Anaerosoma tenue: one gene and its partner. The protein of the gene in region 1 interacts with the protein of each later gene in a pairwise test. Links are inferred from orthologs where the notes say so. Each region holds a gene or a part of one and is shown on either strand. Other genes may lie near its edges.

Region 1 (15,022 bases):
GCTGGCGCTGGACAAGTTCCTCACGTGTGAGGCGGCGACTTTCCGCCACTCGATCCCGAGCCACTGTGGCGCGAGGTCACGCGGCCTTCGGGACTGACGCTGCGTGCTATCATGCCGGATACGTTCCCGCGACGAGAGAGGCGACCCACGATGAACGGATCTGCAGGTCCGAGCCTTGATGTCTGGCTGGCCGAGGCCAAGCGCGAGGCCAGCGCGGCCGACGTGGGGATGTATCTGTGTCACAACGGCGTCGTCCGCTCCTACTCGCGCGACGGTCGGCCGGTGATCTCCATGGACCTCTCGGTCGATCGCGAGCGGCTCGAGGAGCTCGTGTCGACAGCCCGGATGATGGAAGGCGTGTCGATCGTGCGCGTCTGGATCAACGAGGGCCATCTCGAGGTAGGTGACGACATCATGTACGTGATGGTGGGCGGTGACATCCGGCCCAACGTCATCGAGGCGCTCACCGCGCTGGTAGGGATGATCAAGTCCGAGGTGGTCACGGAGAAGGAGCAGCGGCCGGAGGCGTAGTCTCCAGCGACCGCAGTTCCAGACACGGGAGGCGTCATGCATATCGTCGTGCTCGGTGGAGGTCCCGGGGGCTATGGGGCGGCGTTCGAGGCGGCACGGCTGGGGGCCGATGTCACGCTGATCGAACGCGAGCGTCTCGGCGGCACCTGTCTCAACTGGGGCTGTATCCCCACCAAGACGATCCTGCGCTCGGCCCATATCGTCGCGGACACGCGCGATGCCGCCGAGTTCGGCCTTGATTCCGCGGTAGCCAGCGTCGATGTCCCTGCGCTGCGCTCGCGTAAGGAGCGCGTGGTCGACGAGCTGGTGGGACAGGTCGAATCGAGCGCGAAGCGGCTGAAGGTCAAGGTCGTCACCGGTGAGGGCCGGCTTGCCGGCCCCAAGGCGGTGGAGGTGACCGCCCCTGACGGGGCGACCGAGACGATCGCCGGCGACGCGCTGATCCTCGCCACCGGCTCGACCGTCTTCAGGCTTCCCGACATCGATCACGACCTCGAGGGCGTGTGGACCAGCGACGACGCGGTCTCGCTCTCGGAGATACCCAAGGACATCGTCATCATCGGTGGCGGCGTCATCGGACTCGAGTTCGCGTGCGCGTACGCGGCGTTCGGCAGCGTGGTCACGGTGGTCGAGTTGATGGAGCAGGTCCTGCCGGGTAACGACAAGCGCGTGGTGCGCCAGACCCAGGCCGCGCTCGAGGCGCTGGGGGTGGAGTTCCATCTTGGAGATGCCGTCTCCTTGGTGGAGCGGCACGACGGCCGGATGCGGAGCACGCTGCGCAGCGGGGCGGCGATCGAGAGCGACGTGGTGATGAGCGCGGTGGGCCGCATGCCCAACGCCGCCGGATTCGGTTACGAAGAGGCGGGCATCGAGTTCGACCGCCGCGCTGTGGCCGTGGACGAGCATCTCCGCACGAACATCCCCGGCGTGTACGCCGTCGGCGACGTCATCGGCGGCATGATGCTCGCGCACGTGGCCGAGGAGGAGGGCGTCATCGCGGCGCGGAACGCCGTGGCCGAGTCCGAGCACGGAGCCGGAGCCGGGCTTGAGAGCGTCCGTTACGACTGCATACCGGCATGCGTGTACACGTTCCCCGAGGTCGCCACCGTGGGATCGTCACGTGACTCGGCGAAGGAGCGCGGCATCGACGCGGTCCAGGCCATCGCCAAGTTCGCGGCGAACGGAAAGGCGCTCGGCGAAGGGGAGAGCGACGGGTTCGTGCAACTGGTCGCGGAGAAGGGCAGCGGCCGCATAGCGGGCTGCCAGATCGTGGGTCCCCACGCGGTCGAGACGATCCATGAGGTCGCCGTGGCGATGCGCCATGACCTCACCGTCCGCCAACTCGCCGAGACGGTTCACGCTCACCCCACCGTCTCCGAGGTCATCCGTATGGCGTGCGCTGACGCCGCCGGGAAGTGCGGCTGCTAGTGGCCTACGAGCACGGCTCTTCGGCCCGGCGTCTGCCGGCATGGCTCCGCCGTCCCATCGCGCACGGTGGCGAATACGTCGCCGTGGAGGGCCTGCTCGAGGAGCTGCATCTCTCAACGGTATGCCGCGAGGCGAAGTGCCCCAACCGCGGGGAGTGCTACGCGAGCGGCACCGCCACCTTCCTGATCGCCGGTGACGTGTGCACGCGCGGCTGCACGTTCTGCGCGGTGGAGTCGCGTTCCCCGCTGCCCCTTGATAAGGGCGAGCCCGCCCGCGTTGCCGAGGCCGTGGCGCGCATGGGCCTGCGTCACGCGGTGATCACCATGGTCACCAGGGACGATCTGGACGATGGGGCGGCTGCCCATGTGGTGGCCACGATCGAGGCGGTACGCGCGGCATCTCCCGCGACGGCGGTCGAGGTGCTCGTGAGCGACTTCGCGGGTGAGGAGCGTGCGATTGACGCCGTCGTCGATGCGCGTCCCGACGTCTTCAACCACAACGTGGAGACCGTGCCGCGGCTGTACCCGTCGGTGCGTCCTGGCGCGGACTACGGGAGGAGCCTGGGCGTTCTGGCCCGGGCGCATTCGCGCGCCTCGGACATGCCGGTCAAATCGGGGATGATGCTCGGCCTCGGGGAGACCCACGACGAGGTCGTGGACGTGATGCGCGACCTGCGGGAGGCCGGATGCGATCTCCTGACGCTCGGCCAGTATCTGCGTCCGAGCGCCCGGCACCTGCCAGTGGCCGCGTTCGTGGAGCCTGACGAATTCACCGCCCTGGCGCGTGAGGCCCGCCGCCTGGGATTCGCGGGTGTGGCGAGCGCGCCGTTCGTGCGCTCGAGTTATCACGCGGCCGAGCTCGCGGAGATGTGACGGCTGTCGTTCAGACCCGTTCGACGGTGAGCGGATCGGCCGCCCGGTCGCGGCCGGCGCTCTTGGCGCTGTAGAGTGCCTGGTCGGCCGCCGCGAGCAGGCTCTCTACACGGTACGGCGGGCTGCCGGCGACGTCGTGCGCCACCGCGCTGCCGATGCTCACCGTGAGCGGGATGGCAGAGCCATCATCGGCGCTGACGCTCACCTGCCGGATCGCCTCGACGATACGGTTCGCAAGATCCACGCATTCGCTGACGCCGGTCTCCGGGGCGATCACGGCGAACTCGTCGCCGCCGTATCGGACGACGAGGTCGGACGCCCGTGTGACATGGCGCATGGCCTGGGCGATCGACGCGAGCGCGCGGTCGCCGACGGCGTGGCCGTGCGTGTCGTTGATGTCCTTGAAGCGGTCGATGTCGATGAGGAGCACCGCGAGAGGGTGCCCGTACCGGGCCGACCATGCGGTCCACTGTGGCAGGTGCGTGTAGAGCGCTCTGCGGTTGTAGAGTCCCGTCAGCGCGTCGTGGGTGGCGTAGACGGACAGCCGCCGGTTGTCCCTCCAGGAGCGCGACAACGAGGATGCCAGGAGCGCGGCAAGGGAGTCGTCGGGGTAGCGCGCGGCGATCTCGTTCACGAGCCGCTGGATGTGCGCCTGGTAGGCCGCGTGGCGATGCTCCGACTGTGCGGGTTCGGTCAACTCGATGAGTTCGCTGAAGACCGGGTCGATCATGAAGAACTCCACACGCGCGGCGAGTGCGAGCATCCTCTCCACGTCGAGCTCGCCGATCGAGCCGAGGTCGATACGTGAGAGTTCGTCGTGCACGTCGGTCAGGCGCTCCGCGAGTCCGGTGGTGTCGTTCACGAGGTCGGGGAGGAGCCCGTGCTCCCATGCCTCGAGCAGCCCTTCCCACCATCCGGTGTGCTGGGCTTCGTCCGCGGCAAGGCGTGAGAAGGTAGTGGCGAGCCCGGGCTCCGGGCACTGCTCGGCAAGTGCCGCGTAGAGCCGCTCGGCGAACCGGTCCATCTTCACGCACACGTCCAGGATCTCTCGCATGTCAGGAGCCCTTCGTCGACACCTCTTCTGTCCAGTGTATCCCCGCAGGACTGATACCATGAACCCATGCGATGGGAGCCAAGGACATACCGCCTGGACATGGACGCCGCCGGCCTCGTCTCGTTCACCTGCGCGCAGGGCGAGACGGACCTTCATGTGAGCGCCCGCACCGACCTGCGCGGTGAGACGGAGACGCTCGTAGCGGGGCTCCGGGCCGACCTCGAGGGCCATATCTCGGCTCACCCCCGTTGGGCCGAGAGTTACGTGCCGGTCGACGCCGGGGAGGGGGCGCCTGAGATAGTCCGAGCGATGTCAGCCGCCGCGCGGGAAGCCGGGACCGGTCCGATGGCAGCGGTCGCGGGCGCGATCGCTGAGCGGGTCGCCCGGGGTCTGCAGACGCGTTCGCGTGAGGTGATCGTGGAGAACGGTGGCGATCTGTACCTCTGCGGGGAGATGCCGAGGCGTGTCCTCGTGGTGGCGGGCGGCTCCCCGCTCTCGGGCAGGGTCGCCGTCCATCTCGATGCCGCCGACCTCCCGGTGGCCGTATGCACATCATCGGGGAAAGTAGGGCATAGTGTGAGCCTCGGCACTGCGCACGCGGTGACGGTGCTTGCCGATGACGGCGCGCTGGCGGACGCGGTGGCCACGGCCGCCGGGAACGTGGTGCACGGCGCCGACGATGTGGAGCGCGCGCTCGACCGGGCGATGAGCGTGAGAGGCGTGCGGGGAGCAGTGGTGATCGCGGGCGACCGCGTGGGCTTCCGCGGCCGTGTGAACGTGGGGCCCGCTGACCGCTGAGCAGGACCGGCCGTGGTCTTACACGACTAAGGGGTGGACAGATGGACAGCATCGACGAGCTGGATATGTTCGAGGCCGACCGGCGGCTTGCCCTGTACAACGAGTACCGAGATGCCGCTCGTGTCTTCACCTACTACATCGAGACGGAGCTCCGCGCATACCTCGCCAACGGTGTGGATGTGGAGCCCGTGAACGGTCCGGGCGGGCTGTACTTCAAGGTCACGCTCACGGACGTGTGGATCTACGAAGCGGAGCGGATGAACCGTTTCGTTCCCGAGGCCGTCATCTACTCGGTGAACGACGTGCACGTGCAGACGCTCAAGGGCGAGGAGTAGTCGCAGATGACGGCCAGCGACCTGCCGGTCCCGGACTCTCCTGAACAGGCGGCTCAGCGCGCGGAGAGGCTTCGCGAGGAGATCCGGCGTCACGCGTGGCGCTACTATGCGCTCGACGCTCCCGAGATATCCGATGCCGCATACGACGGCCTGGTACGTGAGCTCGAGGCGATCGAAGACGCGTATCCGCAGCTCGTCACCCCCGACTCACCCACGCAGCGCGTAGGGGCGCCGCCGCTGGAGGCGTTCGCGCCCGTGGAGCATGCCGAGCGGATGTACTCGCTGGACAACGCCATGGACCTGGACGAGCTCGACGCGTGGCTCGAGCGTGTGGGCCGCGAGACAGGGGGCACGGACGTCGCCTTCATGTGCGAGCTGAAGATCGACGGCAGCTCGCTCGCACTCACGTACGAGGACGGGGCCCTCCTCCGCGCGGCGACACGAGGCGACGGCACCACCGGCGAGGACGTCACGGCGAACGTCCGCACGATCAAGGATGTGCCCCTGCGCCTTGTTCCTCGGCAGGCAGCCGAAGCCGAGGCGGCGACGGGTGGCGTGACCTCGGCCATCGACCGCCTTGAGGTGCGGGGCGAGGTCTATATGCCGAAGCGCAGCTTCGAGCGTCTCAACGCCGAGCAGGAGGACGCCGGACTGCAGCCCTATGCCAATCCCCGCAATGCCGCCGCCGGCGCTGTTCGTCAGAAGGACCCGGCCGTCACCGCCTCACGTGATCTCGCCACGTTCATGTACCAGGTGGTCGATCCGCGCCGACTGGGTCTCTCGGGGCAGAGCGAGGCTCTTGAGTGGCTCCGCGACGCAGGCTTCCGGGTCAACCCGGACATCGAGCTGTGCGGATCGGCGGAAGAGGTGCGCGCGTTCTGCCGGGCCGCTGTCGAGCGCAGGGGCGACCTCCCCTACGAGATCGACGGCGTCGTCGTGAAGGTGGACTCCTTCGCCCTGCAGTCTGAGTTGGGGTTCACGAGCAAGGCGCCGCGCTGGGCCATCGCCTTCAAGTTCCCTCCCGAGGAGAAGACTACCGTTCTGCGCGACATCCGTGTACAGGTGGGCCGCACGGGAGCCCTCACACCGGTAGCCGAGTTCGATCCCGTGCTCGTGGCGGGTTCCACCATCGCTCGTGCCACGCTCCACAACGAGGACGAGGTGCGCCGCAAGGGTGTGCGCATCGGGGACACCATCATCGTTCGAAAGGCCGGAGACGTGATTCCCGAGGTCGTGGGCCCCGTGGAGCGCCTTCGCGACGGGACCGAGCGTGTGTGGCGCATGCCTGCCACGTGCCCGAGCTGCGGTCATGAAGTGTGGCGCGAAGAGGGCGAGGTGGTGCCCCGGTGCACCAACGCCGGCTGTCCCGCACAGCGGCTCGAGCGCCTCGGCCATTGGGCGTCGCGGGGTGCGCTCGACATCGACGGCATGGGCACCGAGATCATCTCGCGGCTCGTGGAGCACGGACTGCTGCACGACGTCGCCGACTACTACTCGCTCAGCTTCGAGGACCTTGCGTCTCTCGATCTCGGGAGGGTCAAGAAGGACGGCTCGCCGGTGCTGTTGGGTGAGACGGTCGCGCGGAAGCTGATCGCGAGCATCGAAGCGAGCAAGGACCGGCCTCTGAAGCGGCTCGTCTTCGGCCTCGGGATACGGCACGTGGGCACGACGGTGGCCGAGGCGCTTGCCGGTGCGTTCGGGACGCTCGATGCACTGCTCGGCGCGTCGGAGGATGACCTCGCGGCGGTGGATCAGGTGGGTCCGGCGATCGCCGGGTCGGTGCGCGCGTTCGCGGACAACCCCGCCAACATGGATATCGTGGAGCGGTTGAAGGCGGCCGGCGTGAGGACGGCGGATGAGGGCACGGGTCCGCGGCGCGAGCAGACGCTTGCGGGAACCACCTGGGTGCTGACCGGCGCACTGGATCGCCTCACGCGGGCTGACGCGACCGCGGCGCTCAAGGAGCTCGGAGCCAAGGTGAGCGGCAGCGTCAGCAAGAAGACGTCCTACGTCGTCGTGGGTGCCGACCCGGGCAGCAAGTACGACGATGCGCTTCGCCTCGGTGTGCGGGTGCTATCAGAAGACGAGTTGATGGAGACGCTGGAAGACGGCGCGATACCGGGGGACGCCACGTGATGTCGCCTCTCGCCCGACGATGTGACCGGGTGCGGGCGTCGTGAAGCAGAGGCCACCGCTCTCGCTCAACCCACGCGCGTGCGACCGTTGCGGCGCGTGTCTCGCCGTCTGCCCGCATGACGCTCTCCGGGTGGGCAGGACGTACCTGCAGGTCGACTGGAAGCGGTGCGACGGGTGCGGCGCCTGCGCGAAGGCATGCCCTCGTCGCGCGATCGTGTCGAGGCCGGAACAGCGGACCGCCGGTGCGGGCGGGGAGCGGTCGCGCCCGGAGCCCGCGCCGCGCAAGAGAAGCGGCGCGACAGCAACGGCATCAGGCACGCCGCGCGCGAGGAGCGCCCAGGCCCGGAAGGAGACGGCCGCGCGGAAAGAGGCGGCCGCCGTGAAGCGAACTTCCAGGGGCGGGTCGCGCGGCGGTTTCCAGTGGACGCTTCTCGAGGCGGCGGCGATGCTATCGGTCACCTTCTCGATGTTCATGGTGAAGGAGGCGCTGTCGAGCATCGGGTGGGTCGAGACGCTCGGGCCGGGCGCCCGATTGCCGTTGCGGGTGTCGGTCCTTGCGCTCTACTACGCCGCGCAGATCGGGGTGATCGTCTGGCTTGTGCGACGAAGGGGAGGGGACGTTCTGGCCGCGCTCGGCCTCCGGCATGAGTCGCGGACGTTCCGCGGTGTGGCCGTCTCGGTCGGCCTGGTGATCGGCGGTCTCGCCCTCACGCGTTCGGTGGCCTCGGCGTACGCCTACGTCACACGTGAGATCGGGCTGCTCCCGCGCTCGGGCACCGACATGCTGACGCTCTTCGGCAACGACGAGGTGGGCCTCGTCCTGGCGATCCTCATGGTGGTGCTCGTGGGTCCCGTGGTGGAAGAGGCGGTGTTCCGGGGCGCGCTGCAGGAGGGCATCGCGGCGCGAGCGGGCATGTGGCCCGGGATCGTCCTTCAGGCGGCGCTGTTCGCGGCTTTCCACCGCAGTTGGTGGCTGCTGTTCCCGATGTTCGTGCTCGGTGTGGTCTTGGGGTGGCTGGCCGAGCGGACCGACAGCCTGTGGCCGCCGATCGCGCTCCATGCGCTCTACAACGCTATCACCGTGGCTGCCGTGTTCCTGGTGTCGGGCGCCGCCTGACGGGGATATAGCTTATGGAGTGTCCTTGCTCTCCAGGGGGGTGGCCGTCATGACGGAGTGCGAGCATCTCGTCACGTGCGCGTTCTTCCACGACCGACTGGCGAAGATGCCCTCGATGTCGCTCATGCTCAGACAGCGGTACTGCGAGGGCGAGTGGGCCGACAACACGCGGTGTGCCCGGCGGATCGTGGCCGTGAAGGTGGGTCTCGGCGATGTGCCGGACGACCTGTACCCGGCGGAGGTCTACCGGGTGAAAGGCATCACCGGCGTGCCGGCGAGCACGATCGTGCGTGGAGGGCCGGGTGCTGGAAGAGGTGAAGACGACCTCTGATTTTGCTTGGGGTAATCGGGGTATTCCCGTATACTAAGGGTCAGCCGGAATGTCTGAGCCGAGACCGACAGGGGGGACCCCGATGGCCGACTGCGAATGCCTGCCCAAGTGCCCGTTCTTTCATGACCAGATGAGCAACATGCCCTCGACAGCCGAGCTGGTGAAGAAGCAGTACTGCTCGGGACCGAACGCCGACAACATGAAGTGCGCGCGGCACATGGTCTTCGTGGTGCTGGGCCGCGACGGCGTACCGTCGGACCTGTACCCGTCGGAAGCGGGGCGTGCCGACAGGATCCTCGCGGGGCGGTAACACATCGATCTCACTGCGTCGTGGTGCGCTTGCAGTGCCGAACGCCCGGGTGGTCCCGATACGGACCGCCGGGCGTTCTTCCATGTGGCTGGCTCGGGTATGATGGGACGCGTTCATCACCGCAGCCCGTGCGGTTGCGTACCACCTACAGGAGGCTCCCCGTATGGCGATCACCGAGTCGGATGTCTGTCACGTAGCGATGCTTGCCCGTCTGGCGCTGACGAACGAGCAGGTGGATACGCTGACGGCCGAGCTCGATTCGCTGCTGGGCCATATCGACGAGTTGCGGAGACTGGACCTCGAGGGGGTCGAGCCGACCGCGCATCCGCTTGCGATGACCAACAGGACGCGCGCTGACGTGGTGCGGCCGGGCCTTTCGCGCGAGGACGCGCTCAGGAACGCGCCGGAGACTGACGGTACCGCCTTCGTGGTGCCCGCGATCACGGGCGGGGAGGATGCTTCATGAGCACCCTCGACCTCTCGGCTCTCAGTGCGCGGCAGGTCCGTGATGGGATCGTCGCTGGCGATCACTCCGCACGCGAGGTGGTGGACGCCGCGTACGCACGCGTCGAGGCGCTGGATGACCGCGTGCACGCGTTCCTGCAGCTCACGCCGGAGCTGGCGTACGAGGCGGCCGAGCGTGTCGACGCCGCCCGCGCCGCCGGGAATCCGCTCCCGCCGCTCGCTGGTGTGCCCGCGGGCCTCAAAGACAACATGAACCTGCTCGGTACGCGTACGACCTGCGGGAGCCGCATGCTCGAGACCTACGAGAGCGTGTACGATTGCACGGCCGTCAGGCGCCTGCTCGACGCGGGCGCGCTTCCCATTGGGAAGTGCAACATGGACGAGTTCGCGTTCGGCTCGTCGACCGAGAACTCGGCGTTCGGGCCCACACGCAACCCATGGGACCTGGATCGCGTGCCCGGGGGCTCCTCGGGCGGGAGCGCCGCGTGCGTGGCGGCAGGGATGACCAGCATCTCTCTCGGCAGCGACACGGGCGGCTCGATCAGGCAGCCCGGCGCGCTCACCGGGACCGTTGCCCTGAAGCCCACGTACGGACGCGTCAGCCGCTACGGCATCGTGGCGTTCGGCTCTTCGCTCGACCAGATCGGACCGTTCGGCACGTCGGTGGAGGACGTGGCACTGGCGCTCGAGGCGATCGCCGGCGAAGACCCCATGGACGCCACGTCGTCACCGGAGCCGGTCGTTCCGTACGGGTCTCTCCTCGAGGGGGGCGTTGCCGGACTCCGCGTGGGTCTCGTCACCGACATGCTCGAGATGGACGGCTGCGGCCGGGAGATACGTGCGAGCGTCGCGGCCGCCGCGGAGACCTTCGCTTCGCTCGGCGCCGAGGTGGGAGAGGTGGATCTGCCGAGTGCGAAGCACGGGCTGTCCGCATACTACGTGATCGGGCCGGCAGAGGCCTCATCCAACCTCGCTCGCTTCGACGGCATCCGGTACGGTCTGCGCGTTCCCGATGCGGAGGACGTGACGGACCTCTACGCGCGTTCACGCGCCGAAGGGTTCGGTCCGGAGACCATCCGCAGGATCATGCTCGGCACGTATGCGTTGTCGGCGGGCTACTACGATGCCTACTACGGGCAGGCGCAGAAGGCCCGGACACGGATCATCGAGGACTTCCGCTCGGCGTTCGAGCGCTTCGACGTGCTTCTCACCCCCACCACGCCTGAGGTGGCGTTCACCTTCGGCGAGAAGTCTGATCCGTTCACGATGTACCTCAACGATGTGTACACGATACCGGTGAACCTTGCCGGGAACTGCGCGATCAGTGTGCCAAGCGGAGTCTGTCCGGGGACAGGACTGCCGATCGGGCTGCAGATCATCGGCGACCACTTCGCCGAGACGACGATCCTGCGTGCGGCTGCGGCGTTCGAGGCGGCCACGGGCTTCGATCCGGTTCCGCCAACGGTGCGCGCGCTGGCCTGATGCGACGCCGGGAAACCGGACGTTCGACGTAGCGCTCCAGTGCCTGGAGCATGTGCGATGCGGGTACATCACCCATAGGGGTTGGGTGCACCCGCGTGCGCGGGCGCCTGGGCATGGGGGTGCGTCATGAAGCGATCGCTTCGCCTTCTGGCACTGTCGTTCCTTTCCACCACGGTCATGTTCGCGGTGATGCCTGCCCCCGGGGCCGTCGCGGTGCCGGTTACGGGTGTGACCTGGGAACGGAACTGGGGTAGCGAGGGCGCGCTCGACGGGCAGTTCAGCGGTCCGCTGGACGTCGAGGTGGACAAGTGGGGCCACGTCTACGTGACCGGTGTGTCGGATCCCGCGGACCGGCGAGTGCAGGTCTTCGATCCCGACGGCGCGTTCCTTGGCAAGACGTCGGTGGGATGGGCGGGGCAGCCGCTCTCATCGCCGAGGTCGCTCGCGTGCGACCGCTGGGGGAACGTGTACGTGGGGCAGATGGGCAACGGGGGGCTGGTCAACCGTTATCAGGCGCTGCTTGCGAATCCGAGTCCGCCGTTCGACGAGGCGGCGAGTTGAACGACCATCGACGCCCCCGTGGGTCTCGGGGCTTCGCTTGACGGTCATGTGTATCTTACGGACACGCTGCTCGGCAACCTCCAGATCTGGAACACGTACGGAGACGGGTGCGGGACATGGCTTCCCGAGGGCACCCCCACCACCGGTATCGACGTCTCGGAGGACGGGCTGATCCACACCACCACCGGGACGATGGGCGGCCTGACCGAGTCGGTGGTCGTCTACGATGGGGATCCGCTCGTGCCGGTGCTCAGCTGGGGTGGCCACGGCATCGCGTACGGTGACTTCCTGACGCCTGCGAGCGTGGCGGTCGACCCCGTCGGCCGGTCGTTCGTGGTGGAGACCGACGGGCACCGCGTCCAGGTGTTCGATGCCGCAGGAGGGACGGAGCGGGTCTTCGCCTCCTTCGGCTCCGGTGACGTGCAGGTCTCGCATCCGCGTGGCATCGCCCTCGGTCCCGACCGGACGGTCTACATCGCCGACACGGCGAACCACCGCATCTCCAAGTGGAGCGTTGCGGTGGCTACCGAGGAGACCGAGGTGGCGGGAGCGGATCGCTTCCTGACGGCGGTGGAGGCCTCACGGATGGCGTATCCGGTGGATGGAAGTGTCGACATCGTGGTCTTGGCCACCGCGTTCAACTGGCCCGACGCCCTCGGGGGCACCGCATTGGCCGGCACGGTCCAGGGCCCGCTGCTGCTCACGCCTCCGGACGCGTTGCCTTCGGCGGTTGCAGCCGAGATCACGCGGCTCGCCCCGAAGCGGGTCTACGTCCTCGGCGGTACCGCGGCGGTGAGCGATGACGTGCTGAAGGCCGCCAAGGCGCTCACCTCCATGGACATCGCCACGCGGCTCGACGGCGCCGACCGCTACGAGACCGCCATCGAGATCGCGGCCGAGGTGAAGGCGATGCGCGGCTCTCTCTACGACGGGACCGCGTTCGTGTGCACGGGCGCCGACTTCCCCGACGCCTTGTCGGCCGCACCGATAGCGGCGGCGAACGGCTGGCCGATCTACCTCACGCCCACGGACGCCCTTCCGGGTGATGTGGCTGACGCCATGATCCGTAACGACTGGGGCGGCAATCCGTCGAACCACGGCTACATCATCGGAGGCACGGCGGTCGTGAGCACGGGGGTGGCCGACACGCTCGACGCATCGCCGTTCATGGGCTTCATGCGCATCTGGGGTCCCAACCGCTATGCGACGTCCGCGGAGGTCGCAACGGTGGGCTTCGATGGTCTCGGCATGCTGATGTCGCGCCCGGCGCTCACGACAGGCGAGGACTTCCCCGACGCGCTCGCCGGCGGGGTGCTGCAGGGCAACGACTGCTGCCCGGTGCTTCTCACGCGCGGCACCAGCCTCAGTCCGGATGCGGGCGCGGTGCTCTCGGAGCACAAGGACATGATCTACGAGATCAGATACCTGGGCGGAGCGCAGGTTCTCACCGGACCGGTCCGTGCTTCGGCGCGCGCTCTCCTCTGGTGACGCCGATTCTCTCAGCGCTCGGACGCGGCAGGTCGGTCCTTGGTGGCCGGCCTGCCGCGTCGTATGGGCCAGACGTCGGTCCGCTCAGGTAGAATCGGAGCCGTACGCCGCACATCTCGCACCCATGAGGGGAGTCCCGTCTTGCCGAAAGACCGTCTGCTCGACGTGCTCGAACGCTACGAGGCCGTCATCGGTCTCGAGATCCATACCGAGATCACCGCCGCGGACACGAAGATGTTCTGCGGATGCCCGGTCGCTTTCGGCGGCGAGCCCAATACGCGGGTGTGCCCGGTGTGCCTCGGCATGCCCGGCGCACTGCCGGTGCCCAACGAGGCGGCCATCGAGTGGACGGTTCTGGCCGGGCTCGCCACCGAGTGCGATATCGCGCTCTGGAGCCAGTTCCACCGCAAGCAGTACTTCTATCCCGACATGCCCAAGGATTACCAGATCTCCCAGTACGACCTGCCGTTCTGCTCGGGTGGCGTGATCGATGTCGAGGTCGACGGGCCGGGTGTGGCCGAGCGGCTGGACCTGGGCGGCGGCGTTGCGGCCGACGGTCCGACGCCTGTGGCCGAGGACGGTGGCTATCGCGTGCCGATCGGCATCACGCGGATCCACCTCGAGGAGGACACGGGCAAGATGGTGCACGTGGGCGGCTCGGAAGGCCGCATCGCTGGCGCCACGCACTCGCTTGTGGACTTCAACCGCGCTGGCACGCCGCTCATGGAGCTCGTGAGCGAGCCCGATATCCGCACGCCGGAGGAGGCGCGGCGCTTTGCCCAGAAGCTGCGGAGCATCTGGCTCGCGCTCGGTGTGAGCGACTGCAGCATGGAGGAAGGCTCCATGCGCGTGGACGGCAACGTGTCGATCAGGCCGCGCGGCCGGGCCGAGTTCGGCACCAAGACCGAGATCAAGAACATGAACTCGTTCAAGGCGCTCCACGACGCGCTCGCCTACGAGATCGTGCGTCAGGCGGACCTGCTGGACGCCGGGGAGGCCGTGGTCCAGGAGACGCGCCACTGGGACGCAACCGCGCGCCGCACGAGCGGCCTGCGCAGCAAGGAAGAGGCGCACGACTACCGGTACTTCCCCGAGCCAGACATGGTGCCGTTCAGCTTCGAGCCCCAGTGGATCGCGTCGCTGGCGGCGCGGTTGCCTGAGCTGCCCGACGCGCGCCGCGACCGGTACATGGCCGAGTACGTCCTACCCAAGGCCGACGCGACGATGCTCGCCGCGGATACCGCGACGGGCTGCTACTTCGACGCCGCCGTGGAGATCGCCGGCGCCGACCGCGCCAAGCAGGTGGCCAACTGGATGCTCGGTGACCTGACGGCGCACCTGAATGCCGCGGGGATCGCCATCGGCGAGGCGCGTGTGACGCCAGCGATGCTGGCCGAGCTCATCGGGCTCGTCGAGGACGGGGCCATCAGCGGCAAGCAGGCCAAGCAGGTCTTCGCCGAGGCCGCCGGGACCGGTGACGCGCCTGGCGCGATCGTCGAAGCGCGTGGGATGAAGCAGGTCTCGGATACCGGCGCGATCGAAACGGTCGCCGAGGCGGTGCTTGCGGCGCATCCGGACGAAGTGGCCAGCTATCGCGCGGGCAAGACCGCAGTCATAGGGTTCTTCGTGGGCCAGGTCATGCGCGAGATGCGCGGCCAGGGCAATCCGGCCGTCGTGAACGAGGTCCTCCTGCGCCTCCTCGGCTGAGTACGCTGCGGCGTCCGTGTCATACCCCCCTGCTAGGGTCCTGTCAGGGGCCAGGAGTAGTGCGGCTGGACGGCCGCCGATCCAGGGGAGTGGTGTCATGGACATGTATCAGCACGACGCACGGGGGCGGGATCCGGAGTCGCAGGCGAGAGGAGCGCCTTCTGATCTGCAGCACGCCACGTTCCGCACGCCCGAGCATCTGGACACGTTGCTGGAGGCACATGCCTCCATCGTGTCGGAGATCCGCACAAGGGTGGCGCATCCAGACATCGATGGCACTGAGTTGGTGGCCCTCGCGAAGGCTGTGGCCGCTCTTGACGCCGTGATCGAACTCGTTGCCGAGGGGGTCGAGGGAGAAGCGAACGCCCCGACACGTGTGTAGTGGTCCGTTCGGACCCAGGAGAAGC
Region 2 (15,224 bases), on another replicon or contig:
ACAGCAGGCGGGGCTCTCCCCGTCCCGACTTCATCCGGGCTTCCATCTCTGCCGCGGCGCGCAGCGCGCGAGACAAATCCTCCGGCTCGTAGCGACGTGCCTGCCGGAGCGCACGCTGCACCTGCCACTCGGCCATCCCCACCTCACGCTGTATCGTCGGCGTGTCAGCGTTCCGATCGGCCAGGGCCCGTACGCTGAGAAGCGTGCGGATATGCCGCACCGTCATAGCGTGGACGCCCATGATGTCGTCGCCGCTACCCAGCAGGTCGCCCAGCAGGTCAAGAGCGGGACCGCACTCGCGTGCACCCACTGCGTCAAGGAACTCGAATATCGAAACCGGGGCGGTCTCCACCACCACGCTCGTAACGTCGTCGCGCGTGATCTCCGACCGCTCGCCCGCATAGGCGATGATCTTGTCCGCCTCGATCTCCAGGCGGCGCAGGTCGCGGCCGACCGACCGCACCAACGCCTCGGCCCCGTCGCGGTCGAGTCGCCGGCCCTTGTCCTCGAACAGCCCTATCACCCACGCTGGATACTCGCTGCGTCGGGGCGCCTTGTACTCGGCCGCCCCGCCTTGAGCGGCGACGGCCTTCAGCAGCTTGCTGTCCTTGCGCATCTTCCCCGCCACGAGCACAAGGCACGTCGTTGGAGAGGGGTCTGCAGCATACCCGGCAAGGACCGCCTGGTCTGCCGCCTTCATCCGGTCGACGCCGTGCACCACCACAAGCCGGCGCTCGGATGCGAAGGGCAGCGTGTTCGCCGCTGCAACCACGTCACCCGCATCCGCGTTCTCGCCCTGGAACGCCTCGAAGTTGAACTCGAGGTCGGCGACCTCGGCTATGCGCCCACGGAGACGGTGGAGGGCGCGCTCGAGCAGCAGGTCCTCTTCTCCGTATATGAGATAGACCGGCTTGAGGTCCTCGAGACCCTTCACGACCATTGAGCGCCTCCGGGTGTGGTGCCGACGTATACGCGACGGGTACGGCATGCTCCCCTCGCGAGATGCCCATTCTCGCACGAAGGGCGGTGCGGCTTCCACGACGCTGCGACCTCACCCGGTAGCCGTTCGTCCCGACTTCCACGACAACGTCACCCTGGCGGTCCGTGCGCCACACCACGCACCCGGCGTCATCGAGCATCTCGATGACGGAGGCACATGGGTGCCCGAAGTCGTTGCCCTCTCCCACGCTGATCAAAGCGTCGTGCGGACGAATCAGGTCGAGCGCCTCCTGCGTGAGCCCGTTGTCGCTGCCGTGGTGGGGCACCTTGAGCACCTCCACACAGCCCAGGTCCCCGGCAGCGGCGATACCGGCCAGCGCGGTGTGCTCCGCATCGCCTGTGAGCAGCGCGTCGAACCCGCCCCGGCGCACCCGGAGCACGACGCTCGTGTCGTTGGTGCTGAGCTCCTCCCGTGCTTCCCGGGGAGGCCACACCACATCCACAGTGGCTGCGCCGAGCCGCCACGAATCCCCCGCCGAGACGCCCCGCACCGTCTCCGGCCCCACCACCCGCGACACGACGCTGTCCGGCGCGGTGAACCCCTCGGCGACGATACCGGGGACCGCAGTCCAGCCGATGTCCGTCACGCCACGCAGGCCGCCGACCCCTCCGGTGTGATCGTCGTGCGCATGCGTGAGCACCAGCACATCCACAGTACGCACGCCTTCGCGCGCCAACGCGCTCCTGAGCACGGTGTCATCAGGGCCGGTGTCAACGAGCATGGTCCGCCCGCCATCACGTACGAGGATGGCGTCGCCCTGTCCGATGTCGAGCACGGTGATCGACATATCCCGCGACGCCGGCGGGCCAAGGGCCGCAGCAAGCGAACACGCGACCGCACCCGCGACGAACAAACGCCCCTGGACCGCGCTCCGCGGGCGCGGCCACCGCAGCCACACCAGCATCGCGCCGAGCACGGGCCCCGCGACCACCAATGGGCCTCCTCCGAGCGCGATGGCCGCGCCCGGCACACCGGCAAGGTGGCTCGAGATCCACGCGGTGAACGACAGCAGCGCCGAGGAGACCCGCATCAGCAGCATGGCCGGTCCGGGTAGCGCCTCGAGCGCCACTGAAGCGGCGAGACCCGCCCAAAGCGCCACCGAGATGAGCGGGCCCGCGTAGCCATTCGCGATCGGCGCCATCAGCGAGACCATCCCGAAGCACGAGGCGATGACCGGCACCGTCACCACCTGCGCCACCAGCGTGAGTGCGAGTGCGGCCATCACCGGGCGAAAGGGCGCCGGCGTCCCCGCTGTGGCCCACTCCGTGGCGAGCGAACCGAACAGGAACAGGCTCCCCACGGCAAGCACGGAGAGCTGGAACCCGACGTCGTAGACCGACCACGGCTCCAGCGCCAGGACGCTCACCACCGCCACAGCAAGCGACGCCATGCCGTCGGTGCGACGTCCGGACAACTGAGCGATGCCGCCCACGCCAAGCATCATCAGCGAGCGCAACGCCGAGTACGCCATCCCGGTGACCGCCGCATACGCCCCACCCGCTGCGACGGTCAACAGCACGAGCGGCTTGCGACGGACGCGCAGCGCACCACCGACGAGCGCTACCGCCCCGCATGCGAGCGCGAGGTGCGAGCCGGACACGGCCACCAGATGCGTGAGACCGAGAACGCGGAACTCCTCGTCGGCCTCGGTCCCGTACAGCCGCCGGCGGTCTCCCAACACGATCCCTTCGAGCAGGTCGCCGCCCACACCCGGTATCGCGTGCATCTCCTCGAGCACACGCGCTCGCCACGCGAAAAGCGGGCCGGTCACGCCCGGTCGCCAATCCCCGACTTCAGCCCGCCACGCACTGCCGGTGGCGCAGGCCCCGGTCCGCGCGACACGTCGTGACCACCCCTCGGCCAGCGGCAGCGGCTCGAGCACTGCCGAGAAGCGCACGGTGCGACCCAGGTCCGGCACCTCGGCTTCCTGCGGCCAGTACACGCGCACGCGTGCGCCATCGAGCGGTCCGCCGGTCAGGCGCACCCGCAGGCTGGCGCCGTACGCCCCGGGCATGGGATCCGCCTCGACGTGACCCACCCACTCACGCGCGCCGCAGTCACGCACGAGCATGCTCTGCCGATGCCATCCATAGCCCTGCGCACCCGACACGATCGACCCCGCCAACAGACCGGTGGCCAGGAGCGCGACGATCTGCCGGACCGAGGGGCGCACCACGGCTGCGACTCCACCCGCTGCGCAAGCCGCGGCCGCGCACAGCGCGATGCTCGCCAACGACCCTCCCGAGAGGATCCGCCAGACACCCTGCTCGCCCAGGCAGCATCCGACCCAGACCGCCGTAGCGAACCAGGCGATCGGAGGGATCGAGGGCCGTGCGGACGGACGCGCCCCATGCGGCGTCACCCCGTGCTCACCTGGTCCCGCATCGCCTCGAGCTTCTTGGCGCCGATGCCCGGCACGCGCATCAGGTCCTCGGGAGCGGCGAACGGGCCGTTGGCCTCACGATCGTCCACGATCTTCTGCGCGGTCGCGGGACCCACTCCGGGCAACGTCTCCAGCTCGGCCACGGTCGCGCGGTTGATGTCGACCACACCGGCCGCCGATACCGCGCCCGCCGACGCCCCGGCACCCCACTCCGGTCCGCCTTCGGCGTCCCCGGAGAGCCCGGCCTCGACCTCCTCGAGGGTGGGTATGTAGATGCGTTCGCCGTCCGCGATGATGCGCGCGAGGTTCACCGCATCGGAGGCGGCGGAACCCAGCGCACCTCCGGCTGCCGCCACCGCATCCGCCACCCGGTCTCCGGGCGACATCGTGTAGACCCCCGGCCTGAGGACGGCTCCCGTCACGTGCACCACGAGCTCGGGCTCCGGCGAAGCCGTCCCGGGCAGGCTCGGCTCCGCCACGTCCTCGGCTTCTGTCGCGAAGGACACCTCCGGCGCAGGGGCTGTCGGCCAGAAGCGCCACAACGCAAGCGCCGCCATGAGCGCCAGCACCACCACACCAGCGCCGACGGCACGAGGCGGCAGGCGCTCCAGACCCGCCCGGGCAAGGATCTCCCGTACCCGGTCGGACTCCATGAACGACAACGGACGCCCCCCTTCCGCAGTGGACTGAGGGGCGTCCGGGTGATGCTGTGATGCTATCCGAACGGCCTGAACGTCACCTGACCGTCAGGTCAACCATATCTAACCGGCGACCACGCTCACGAGCTTGCCGGGAACGACCACGACCTTGCGCACGGTCAGGCCTTCGATCTGCTCGGCCACCCGCGGAACGTTGAGAGCGGCCTCCCGCACCGTGGCCTCGTCGGCGTCCGCGGCCACGACGACCTTGCCACGCACCTTGCCGTTCACCTGCACGACGATCTCCACCTCGTCGGCGGCAGCGAGCGCCTCGTCGAACGTGACCCACGCCTCACGGTGCACCGAGCCCGCGTGACCCAGCACCTCACGCCACAGTTCCTCGGCCATGTGGGGCGCGTACGGGGCGATCAGCAACGTGAGCACCTCGGCCACCTCGCGCTCGAGCGCCGCATCGCGAGCCGCGTCTGCCGCCGTGCGGTGATAGTCGGTCGCCGCGTTCAGCAACTCCATCATCGCCGAGAGCGCGGTATTGAAGCCGAACCGCTCGATGTCACCGGTGACCTTGCCGGCCACGCGATGCCGCTCTCGCAGCAACGCCTTGGCGGCGTCATCGGCGGCATCCGCCGCACTGCCGCCACCGGCAGCGACATCGTCAACGTACCGCCAGAGCCGGCTTAGGAACCGGTACATGCCCTCGAGACCGTCCTGGTTCCAGTCGAGGTCCTTGTCGGGCGGCGCCATGAACAGGATGAATGCGCGCAGCGCGTCAGCGCCGTAGCGGGCGATCATGTCCTCGGGCGCCACCACGTTGCCTTTGGACTTGCTCATCGTCTCGCCGTCCTTCTTCACCATGCCCTGCGTGAGCAGGTTGGTGAACGGCTCGCGCGCCGCGGTGAGCCCCATGTCGGCGAAGACCTTGGTGAAGAATCGCGAGTAAAGCAGATGCAGGATCGCGTGTTCGATGCCGCCGATGTACTGATCCACCGGCATCCAGTAGTCGGCGTTCTCGCGGCTGAACAGCGCCTCGTCGTTCCGTGCGTCACTGTAGCGGAAGTAGTACCAGCTGGAGCAGGTGAACGTGTCCATCGTGTCGGTCTCACGCCTGGCGGCGCCACCGCACGCGGGACAGGTGGTCTCGTAGAACTCGGGGTGATCCGCCAGCGTCTCGCCTTTGGTGATGTCCACGTCCATCGGCAGCACCACGGGCAACTGGTCCTCGGGCACCGGCACGAGACCGCACGCAGGGCAGTGGACCGCGGGGATGGGGTTCCCCCAGTACCGCTGTCGACTGATGAGCCAGTCACGCAGACGGAAGTTCACCGAGAACCGGCCTCTACCTTCCGAGGCGAGCCACTCGGTCACGGCACGCATGCCCTCGGAATCCTTGCCGCCGGCCATGCCGGTGAACGCGCCCGACTGCACCATCACGCCGTCCCCGGCGAACGCTTCGTCCCACGGCACGTCGTCCATCACGCGGTCTGCCACCGTGCCGAGCTCATCGAGCAGCGGATCATCGGTCGCGAGCACCACAGGCGGGATCGGCAGGCCGTACTTTCGCGCGAACTCGAAGTCGCGCTCGTCGCCGCAGGGCACGGCCATCACGGCGCCGGTGCCATACTCCATCAACACGTAGTTGCTCACCCATACGGGCACCTTCTCGCCGTTCACGGGATTGATGACGTAGCGTCCCGTGAACGCGCCGACCTTCTCCGCCTCGCCGCTTGCGCGCTCCACTGCCGTCTCGCGGGCTGTAGCCCGGACGACTTCCTGCACCGCGTCGACGTACTCGGTCCCCTCGGTCAACACGCCTACCAACGGGTGCTCGGGCGCAAGCAGGAAGAACGTGCACCCGAAGAGCGTGTCCGGACGCGTGGTGAAGACGGTGATCATCTCGCCACTCGGCTCACCAGAGGCGTCACAGAGCTCGAACTCCACCTCTGCGCCCTCGGAGCGGCCGATCCAGTTGGCCTGCATCGTCTTCACGCGCTCGGGCCAGCCGGTGAGCGTATCCAGATCGTCGAGAAGCTCCTGCGCGTAATCGGTGATCTTGAAGTACCACTGTTCGAGATCGCGCTTCTCGACCACGCTCTTGCAGCGCCAGCACACGCCGTCGCCGATCACCTGCTCGTTGGCGAGCACGGTCTTGCATGAGGGACACCAGTTCACGGGAGACTTCTTGCGCTCCACGAGCCCGCGCTCCCAGAACTTCAGGAAGATCCACTGGCCCCAGCGGTAGTAGTCCACGTCGCACGACTTCACCGTGCGGTCCCAGTCGTAGCTGAAGCCCATCCGCTTGAACGACGCCGCCTGCTTGTCGATGTTGGCGTACGTCCACTCGGCCGGATGCGTGCTGCTCTTGATCGCGGCGTTCTCGGCCGGCAGGCCGAACGCATCCCACCCGATGGGGTGCAGCACGTTCCTGCCGCGCATCGTCCAGTACCGCGCCACCACGTCGCCGATGGAGTAGTTGCGGACATGCCCCATGTGGATGTCGCCCGAAGGGTACGGGAACATCTCGAGGATGTACTTCTTCGGCTTGTCCGGGTCCTCGGTGACCGAGTAGAGCCCCTCGGCATCCCAGGCGGCCTGCCACTTCTCCTCGATCGCGTGCGGATCGTACGGTCTGTTGCTCACGAGCGTCCTCGCCTCCATGCGTGGGTACCCACGCATGATAGCCGAGTGTGCCCGCCGAGCGAAACGCCACCGCCCGCGCATGCCGAGGGCGCTGTCACTCCTCCACAACGACCGTCACTGAGAACGTGTCCTCCGGCTGCACGCTCTCGAACGCCCGGGCATACTCCAGCTCGAGCGTACCCTCACCCGTGCCGACCACATCGTAGGTGAGCGTCTGCACACCGCGGGCGCCAAGCGCGTCCGACTCCGGCTCGAACACGGGCTCTCCTCGCGCCTCCAGCACTCCCGGGACCGACGCCTCGAGCCATGTGTAGCCGGTCGTGGGGTTGCTGTCGAGCTCCACCGTCAACGTGCCACCATCACGCACCGTCACGGTTCCGCCGTCGTCTTCGCCGGTGACCGTCACATCCGCCGCGGCAGAACAACCCGCGGCTGAAAGCAGCGCACCTGCAACGGCTGCGGCGGTCAGGATCCGCATGAACCGCATCATCTGAACCACCTCCCTGGACGTTCATTCCCATATGACGCAACGAAGCCCGCCGGGGTTCCGACGGGCTTCGTATCAGTTATCTGGTGGAGCCAAGGGGGATCGAACCCCTGACCTCATGGCTGCCAGCCATGCGCTCTCCCAGCTGAGCTATGGCCCCACATCTGGGTCGCCTTCCGGCGCGAGCGACAGTATATCATCCTCGCCGCACCGGTCAATCTTCGCAGGCCGTGTGCGCTACGACTCCTGCACCGTGGCGCGTGACGCCTGTGCGCACGGCGACTCGCCTGCGGGCACGTCACGCTCCCACTCATGCTTGATGTAGCACAGCATCTTGGGTACGAAGTCGTCCATGATCAGCGGCAGCATGTTGGGCAGCAGCGCATCCATCGTCTTGGGCAGCAGGTCGGGCATGAGCTCTTCCATGTCCTCCGGCAGCGGCCCCACGCGGCGCGAGACTTCCTCAAGCATCGCCGGCATGACCTTGGGCATCATCGACGGCATCATCTTCGGCATCATGGCGGGCATCATCTTGCCCATCATCGCCAGGCCGTCCGGCACCGCACGCGCCGCGCGCATCATCGGCAGCATCGCGGGCGGCATCGCCTTCATCATGTCCGGCAGCATGGCGACCATGATGCTCGTGATCGACTCGGGCTTCATGAGCCAGATGAACTTCTCGAAGTAGCCCCACATCTCCTTGGCGTACGGGCTCGGATCCTCATGCGCGATGCCGAGGCCGTCCATCGCCACGTGCGCGAGGTCGATGACCTCCATCGGGATGTCGCGCTTGTCGGCCGAGTCGCGCAGCTGCACCTGGCAGCACGGGCAGAGCGCCACCATCGCGTCGGCTTGCACGTCGACCGCCTCGTCCAGACGCATCTTGCCGAGTTCGGGGGCCACCGGCGTCTCGCCGATGAGCGTGAGCACCGAGCCGCAGCACAGACCCTCTTCCCGGTTGTGCTCCATCTCGACGAGCTCCACGCCCGGGATCGCCTTGAGCATATCGCGCGGCGGCTCGTAGTTGCCCTGCGCACGACCCATGTGGCACGAGTCGTGGAACGTGAGCTTCTTGTCCACCTCGTGCGTGAACTCCAGCGCTCCCTCAGCGATCGCGTCGGCCACCATCTCCGAGTAGTGCTTCACCTCGAACTCGTACGCCTCCCCGCGCTCGGCGGCGATGTCGGCGTAGAGCTCCTTCCACACGAGCCCGCACGCGGGACATGACGTCACGATCGTCTTGGCGCCGCGCTTCCGCGCCTCGGCGGTGTTGTGCTCGTAGATCTCCTCGAAGACGTCCCACTTGCCGGAGACCTTCATCGGGATGCCGCAGCACGCCTCATCGGTACCCATGTAGTTGAACTTCACGCCCGCGGCGTCGAGCAGCTCCACCGACGACTTGGCCACGTCGGTGTTCACGTAGCTTGCGGTGCAGCCCGCGAAGTACAGCACATCCGATGTGGGGTCGATCTTCTCGGCGATGTGCTCGGGCATCCAGTCGGCACGCTTCTCGCGCTTGCCCGCCCAGATGTTGAGCTGCCCCTGCAGCGCCGCGCCCATCATCTCGAACGGCGGGAAGGTCATGCGACCTTCCTCGTGGATGAGCTGGCCGCGCATCGACATCCAGGAGTGCTCCACCGGCAGCTGCAGCTGGCAGCGGGTGTTGCAGACCTCGCAGGTGGTGCACACGAGGAAGGTGTCCACCATCTTCTGGTCGATCTTCTCCCGGCCCTCGATAACCTCCTTGAGGTATGCGTACTTCCCGCGCGGCGAGTGGCTCATCCAGCCGCGCACGCTGTACTCCTCGCAGGTGGGCACGCAGTAGCCGCACTGGGCGCACGCGTAGCTGTAGAAGGCCACGTCGCCGGGTACGCCGTTCTTGGTCTCGAGCGACTCGACCTTGTCGGGCGGAGTGGCGAGATTGGCGATGGGGCGCACGACTGGCTCGAAGGCCAGCGCGAGTTTCATGAAGCCGTTGAGCAGGCTCGTACCGAGGACCTTCTTCGGGTTGAGCAGGTCGCCCGGGTCCTTGGCGCGCTTGAACGCCTCCAGGGCCGCGATCTTGGCCTGGCCGAGGACCTTCTTACCCTCCTGCCGGAAGTACAGACCCGTGGAGTACGCGCCGCCGCGGTGCTCGTTGGCGATCTTGATCACCACGAGCGACAGGGCGAATGCGATGTTGAACGCGAGCGAGCGCTCGTCGTGCGGGATGAAGCCGAGCAGGACCACCTTGTCACCCTTGCCGAGCATGCCCTCCAGCACGAACGGCTGCTTCACGCGTGAATCGATCTTGCCGAGCACCTCGCCGAGCTGGTCGAGCGGCACGACGACCTCGGTGGGCACGATCGACGGTCCCACGCGCTTGAGGCGCATCGGCGCGAAGCGGAGCTCCCATTCGTGCTCGGCCGCCTCGGCGTCGAGCTCGGTACCGCCTGCGGCCTCGAGGATCGCGCGCAGCGGCGCATCGATCGCCTCGTGACGCGACGCCGGGTACGCGATCACCACGAGGAACTCCTCGGGCAGCACGGGCTCATAGTGCTCGTGCGCCATCTCGTACGGGTGACCATGGCGATGCGGGAGGGTCTTCTTGAGCTTGATCGACTCGGGATTGAGGAACGTGAGCGACCAGATCGGCAGCTTCTCGGCCGAGATCGCGGAGAGCGCCTTCTGCAGCGCTTCGTTCGTGGGGAGCGCGAGGACGCGGTGCACTTCGTCCTCGAGGGCGCGGATGCCGATCTCCATCTCGGTGATGATGCCGGTGATGCCCTCGGCATCGGCGACGATCTGCTCGAGCTCTTCGCCGGTGTACTCCTTCACGGCGCCGTCGAGATGCACGACACGCGCCGAGTGAACGCTCTCCTTGAAGAAGCCGTGCTCGTAGCTTCCGAATCCGGCGCCGCCCTGGGCGAACCAGCCGGCCACCGTGGAGGACGGCAACGACGACGGGTACAGCAGCAGGTCGAGCCCCTTGCGGTTGAGCTGCTTCTGCAGCGGCTCCCAAAGCGTCCCGCCGAAGACGCGCACGGTCATCCGCTCCGCGTCCACCGAGATAAGACCGCCCATGGCCGACATATCCGCCACGATCGCGCCTTCCACCGGAAGCACGCCACCGTAACCGGATGTCGACATCCCGCGCGGCACCACCGGCACGCGCTCGGCGCGCGCCACCCGCATGAGCGCCACGACCTCGTCCTCGCTCACCGGGCGCACGATCGCGCCAGCGATCCCGGTGGGTACGAGCGGCTTGATCAGCCGGGGCATCGCCCCGATGTCCGAGGAGTAGAGCTTGCGCTCAACGCGATCGGTACGCATCCGATCACCGAAGATCTCCCCGAGTTGTCTCTCGACCCGTTCGCTTACCGCAGCCATACGTGGTCCTTCCCGTGCCGGCATCAGTGGTTCTCAGCCCACGGGTACCACGCGTGCCGATACCTCATGGGGTATCCCAACGATACCCCCCCTGGTATCACGCGTCAACGGGTACGCGCACGTTGCTCCCCCGCCCATTCTCAGGGGCCGTCGTCCTCCACGATCAGCGGCGGACCCTCGATCGACGGTTCCAGCGCCACCTCGGCGTCACCGGCGGTCCGGGCGCCCACTACCTCGGCCACGACCATCCCTGCCAGGATGAGCGCGCTGCCGGCCAGGCCGCCTATTCCGAGCCGCTCGCCCGCGAGCCACCCGAAGACCCCGCCGAACGCGGGCTCCATGATGAGGATGAGCGCGGTCTTGGCGGGGGACAAGAACCGCTGAGCGTACGTCTGGATCGCGTAGGCCACCGCCGAGGCGAACACACCGGTGAGCACGAGCGCGGCCCAGACGCCACCGTCTCCCGGCATGCCACGCGGCTCGGTGAGCAGCGAGATCGCACCGGTCACGATGCCTACGGTGGCAAGCTGCACAAGCGTGAGCGGCTGCACCTCGTGCTTCCTGCCCACGCCGCCGAGCACGATCATGTGCGCCGCATAAGCGAAGGCGCACAACAGCACCCGTGTGTCGCCGATGTTCCACTCCCCGCCCCCGCCGCCTGAAAGCAGCCACAGCCCGCCAACGGCAAGCGCCACGCCGACGATCGTGGTGGTGCGCGGCATCCGTCTGAGCACGAGCGCCTGGAGCGCGGGCGTGATCACCACGAACATGCCCGTGATGAACGCCGCTTTCGACGCCGAGGTGTCCTGAAGGCCCCAGGTCTGGAAGACGTAGCCGGCCGTCAGCAGGAGCCCCGCCAGAAGACCGACGCCGATCGTACCGGCACGGAGCCTGCGCACCGAAGCGGGAAACACCACCGCGAAGGCCACGACAGCGATCGCGAACCGCAGCGCCAGGAACGCGTACATGGGGTAGCGTTCCACGGCGTCCTTGACCATGACGAACGTGCCGCCCCAGATCGCCGCCACCCCTACGAGGGCGAGCTGGATGCCGTACACCCTGAACGCGGGTCTCACCTGTCGTCCACCGGGTCCAGCGGGCCCTCCTCGGCGGGCAGCTCCAGCCGCGGCGCGTCGGACCACAACTTCTCGAGCCGGTAGAACTCACGCTCCTCCGGCTGGAACACATGTACGACCACGTCGGCGAAGTCGAGCAGGACCCATTCCCGTTCCCGCTCCCCCTCGCGTCCGATCGGCTTCACGCCGGCCTGCTCTCGCAGGACCTTCTCCACCTCGTCGGCGATCGCCGCCACCTGTCGGTCGCTGCCGCCGCTCGCGATCACGAAGTACGACGTGATGACGAGCGTCTCGGCCACGTCGAGCACGACCGGGTCGATCGCCTTCTTGGACATGGCCGCCGAGGCCGCCAGCAACGCTATCTCACGGGGTTCCAGTGGTTCGCTCCTTCCCGGGCTCACTGTTCGGACGCGGCAGCGGGCTGATAGTCCCTGCCGATTATCACGATCACGTCGGCCACCTCTTGCTCCGACCGCTTCTCGACGATCTCGCCCACGCCGAGCGCGACCTGCACCAGCTCTCCATGCGCGGTCTCGCCGCTTTGCACGACTATCAGCGTCGTATCGTAGTCGAAGCGGTCGGCATTCTTGGTGTCCACCACGCGCAGACCCGCGGCGATCACCTGCTGAGCGGCCTCGCCCGCGATACCCGGCGTACCGGAGCCGTTATAGAGGATCACCCGTACGCTGGTGTCCTCGGCGCCCAGGCGGACACCCCACCACTGCAGCAGCAGGTCCGAGATCTGATCGCGCTGTGGCTCGAAGAACGTCTCCCCGCCCAGGTCGATCGGCCGCACCGGCAGGGGCACCAAAGCCGTGCGCTCACCCTTCACGCCCTCGATGAACCCGGCGATCCGCGCCCGATCCTCCTCCGAGAGGTCTGTCTCCTGGAGGTTCTCCATCACCGTGCGAAGGCTCTGGTTCGTCATCGCGTCCTGGTAGATCGCAACATCCACGACCACGTAATGCTCGAACGGGATGCTCAGGTAGTTGGATATCGCGGCCAGCGAGACGCCCGGCCCTCCGGACAGGCTGTCGCCGACCCGCTCGAAACCCTGACCGGGCACCTCCATGAACGCGCCGCTCGGGATGCCGATGCCGAGGATCTGCTCGCCTTCCTCATCGAGCCGGACCGCGAGGAACTCCGCGCTCCCGTCACCGTTCTTGCCGATGACGACGAGGTTCTCCTCGGCCTTCTCTGCCTGCGCCTCGGGCGAGGCCTCCTCACGGGCCTCGCGCTCGGCGAGCCAGCGCGCACCGGCGTTGACGCCAAGGGCAAGGACGAAGAGCACCACCAGCACGGCCAGCACCCCGCCGACAGCCATGCCGATCACCTGCAGGGTCGCGATCACCGTGTTCCGCGTGGCGCGTGCGCCGTCACGGACGCTCGACTTCAGCCGCTCGGCCTTCTGCTGACGACGGACCTTGTGTCCGAGCTTCGACGACCGCTTGGTAGCGCGCCATCCCTGGGGTTGCGGCTCCGCCGCGCTCTGGCTGCGGCGTCGCGGGTAGTCCGACCCGTTGGCCGGTCGTTGCGTGACGGCGTCGCTGTTGGTGCGCGACCGCCTGCTCATCGGCCGTCACCGGCCACATAGGTGTTCCATACGTCCACCGTGGTGGGATGGATGGGCTTGCGACGCTTCACGATGTGCCTGACCGAGGCCGCATACGCATCGGCGAACGCCTCCGCCAGCCCCGCGCTCTCCGCGCGCTCGCGCAGCAGCCCAACGCCGTCATGGGTGCGGCCGGGTTCGATCACGTCGGCAATGTAGACGACCATCGCAAGCGCCCCCATGTGCGGAGCCCCGAACGTGTGCGCTCCGATCGCCTCCACCGCCGTGTCGCTCAACTCCGGGAACACCTCGCGGATCTCGGCCGCGGCCACAGGGCCGTGCAACAGATACGGGACCGCGCGGTCCGTATCCGTCACGGGCAGCCCGAGCCGCTCCGCCCGCCGGAGCAGTTCCGCTCCCGGGGTCTCCCGGTCCCAGTCGTGCAGGAGTCCGGCCACCCGCGCCTCCTCGGCGTCGAGGCCGTGGCGCTGCGCCAGGCGGGCGGCGACCGACGCCACACGCTCGCAGTGCCGCGCCGCTTCAGGGGACAGGCGCTCGATGATGGCGGCCTGTGCGGCCTCGTACGACGTCGCCACCTCAGCCGTCCCCCCGGTAGAGACGGTTCTTGCTCACGTACGCCGCCACAGCCTCCGGGAGGAGATAGCGGACAGGCCTGCGCGACGCCATCCTCGCACGGATGTCCGTGGACGATATGGCCAGCGCCGGCACCTCCATCGTCTCAACCCGCAGACCCGACGGCACCGGCCGCTCCATGAACGGCGACAGGTCGTAGCCGGGACGTGTAGCCGCGATGAGCGTACACAGGTCCGCCAGACGCGCCGAGTCCTTCCAGGTGAGGATCTCCAGCACGGCGTCCGCACCGGTGATGAAGAAGAGGTCGGCGCTGTCCCCGTACCGGGTACGCAACTCGGTCATCGTGTCGACCGTGTACGTCACTCCGGGGCGGTCGATCTCCAGCCTGCTCACTTCGAAGTCGGGGTTGCTCGCAGTGGCGATGACGGTCATCAGGTAGCGGTGCTCGGCCGGGGTCACGCGCTGGTCCGTCTTGCGCGCAGGGGTACCCGTGGGCATGAAAAGCACCTTGTCCAGATTGAACTGGACAAGGGCCTCTTCAGCGGCAACGAGGTGACCGTAGTGGATCGGGTCGAACGTGCCGCCCATGATGCCAAGGCGGAGTCGCTTCCTCACTCGCGTATCTGTCCACTTCCCATCGCCAGGTATTTCGTGGTGGTGAGCGCCGCCAGCCCCATCGGGCCGCGCGCGTGGAGCTTCTGTGTCGAGATGCCGATCTCGGCGCCAAGCCCGAACTCGCCGCCGTCGGTGAACCGCGTCGACGCGTTCACGTACACCGCCGCGGCATCCACCTCGTTCAAGAACCGCGTCGCCGCAGTGTAGTCCTCGGTCACGATCGCCTCGCTGTGCTTGGTGCCATACCGGTTGATGTGGGCGATCGCCTCGTTCAGGCCCGTCACCACCTTGCACGCGATGCGCAGGTCAAGGTACTCGGTGGCCCAGTCGTCCTCCGTGGCGGCCTGGATACGCATGATCGAGCCGAGCGCACGCGTCTTCTCGTCACCATGCACGGTCACGCCGGCGTCTTCAAGCGCACGCAGGATCGGCGGGAGCACACGCTCGTAGACCGCCTCATCCACGAGCAGGCTCTCGGCCGCATTGCATACCCCCGGACGCTGGCACTTGGCGTTGACGACGATGCGCTGCGCCATGTGCGGGTCGGCGGCCTCGTGGATGTACACGTGGCAGTTGCCCACGCCGGTCTCGATCACCGGGACCTTGGCGTTCTCGACCACGCTCTTGATCAACCCGGCCCCGCCGCGCGGGATAAGAACGTCGATCATCCCGTGAAGACCCATCAGTTCGTTGGCCACCTCGCGATCGGTGGAGGCGACCGACTGGATACAGCCCTCGGGAAGCCCCGCGCCCACCGCGGCGTTGGAGAGCACCCGGGTGATCGCGAGATTCGAGTTCACCGCAAGACTGCCTCCGCGAAGGATGACCGCGTTGCCCGTCTTCACACAGAGTCCG

Evidence for each region.
Region 2: the proteins of ligA (region 1) and leuS interact in binary tests that used the Escherichia coli proteins (3 or more experiments, as listed by UniProt). The link is inferred for Anaerosoma tenue from one-to-one orthologs.

The regions. Positions count from the first base shown.
Region 1 is NZ_JALNTY010000003.1:156,789-171,810, reverse strand. The notes cover bases 4,671-7,589. They hold ligA (NAD-dependent DNA ligase LigA), read left to right. Parts: upstream 4,671-5,024; coding sequence 5,025-7,154; downstream 7,155-7,589. Other genes in these bases: MSB02_RS08430 (CPBP family intramembrane glutamic endopeptidase), read left to right, coding at 7,534-7,589; MSB02_RS08440 (DUF2469 family protein), read left to right, coding at 4,725-5,018; MSB02_RS08445 (UPF0280 family protein), read left to right, coding at 4,671-4,683. Outside these bases: MSB02_RS08470 (metallophosphoesterase family protein), read left to right, coding at 1-97; MSB02_RS08465 (molybdenum cofactor biosynthesis protein MoaE), read left to right, coding at 151-531; lpdA (dihydrolipoyl dehydrogenase), read left to right, coding at 568-1,959; lipA (lipoyl synthase), read left to right, coding at 1,959-2,831; MSB02_RS08450 (GGDEF domain-containing protein), read right to left, coding at 2,842-3,885; more of MSB02_RS08445, read left to right, coding at 3,985-4,670; more of MSB02_RS08430, read left to right, coding at 7,590-8,271; MSB02_RS08425 (hypothetical protein), read left to right, coding at 8,297-8,602; MSB02_RS08420 (hypothetical protein), read left to right, coding at 8,685-8,912; Asp-tRNA(Asn)/Glu-tRNA(Gln) amidotransferase subunit GatC, read left to right, coding at 9,076-9,378; Asp-tRNA(Asn)/Glu-tRNA(Gln) amidotransferase subunit GatA, read left to right, coding at 9,375-10,859; MSB02_RS08405 (NHL repeat-containing protein), read left to right, coding at 10,986-11,420; MSB02_RS08400 (cell wall-binding repeat-containing protein), read left to right, coding at 11,439-12,908; Asp-tRNA(Asn)/Glu-tRNA(Gln) amidotransferase subunit GatB, read left to right, coding at 13,050-14,615; MSB02_RS08390 (hypothetical protein), read left to right, coding at 14,713-14,997. UniProt on the Escherichia coli protein: DNA ligase that catalyzes the formation of phosphodiester linkages between 5'-phosphoryl and 3'-hydroxyl groups in double-stranded DNA using NAD as a coenzyme and as the energy source for the reaction.
Region 2 is NZ_JALNTY010000001.1:128,197-143,420, reverse strand. The notes cover bases 3,911-7,031. They hold leuS (leucine--tRNA ligase), read right to left. Parts: upstream 6,677-7,031; coding sequence 4,145-6,676; downstream 3,911-4,144. Other genes in these bases: MSB02_RS00745 (protease inhibitor I42 family protein), read right to left, coding at 6,771-7,031; MSB02_RS00755 (helix-hairpin-helix domain-containing protein), read right to left, coding at 3,911-4,036. In the rest of the region: holA (DNA polymerase III subunit delta), read right to left, coding at 1-877; MSB02_RS00760 (DNA internalization-related competence protein ComEC/Rec2), read right to left, coding at 774-3,233; more of MSB02_RS00755, read right to left, coding at 3,359-3,910; more of MSB02_RS00745, read right to left, coding at 7,032-7,166; MSB02_RS00735 (FAD-binding and (Fe-S)-binding domain-containing protein), read right to left, coding at 7,401-10,532; MSB02_RS00730 (DMT family transporter), read right to left, coding at 10,673-11,608; rsfS (ribosome silencing factor), read right to left, coding at 11,605-11,985; MSB02_RS00720 (LCP family protein), read right to left, coding at 12,006-13,181; bis(5'-nucleosyl)-tetraphosphatase (symmetrical) YqeK, read right to left, coding at 13,178-13,756; nadD (nicotinate-nucleotide adenylyltransferase), read right to left, coding at 13,758-14,402; MSB02_RS00705 (glutamate-5-semialdehyde dehydrogenase), read right to left, coding at 14,366-15,224.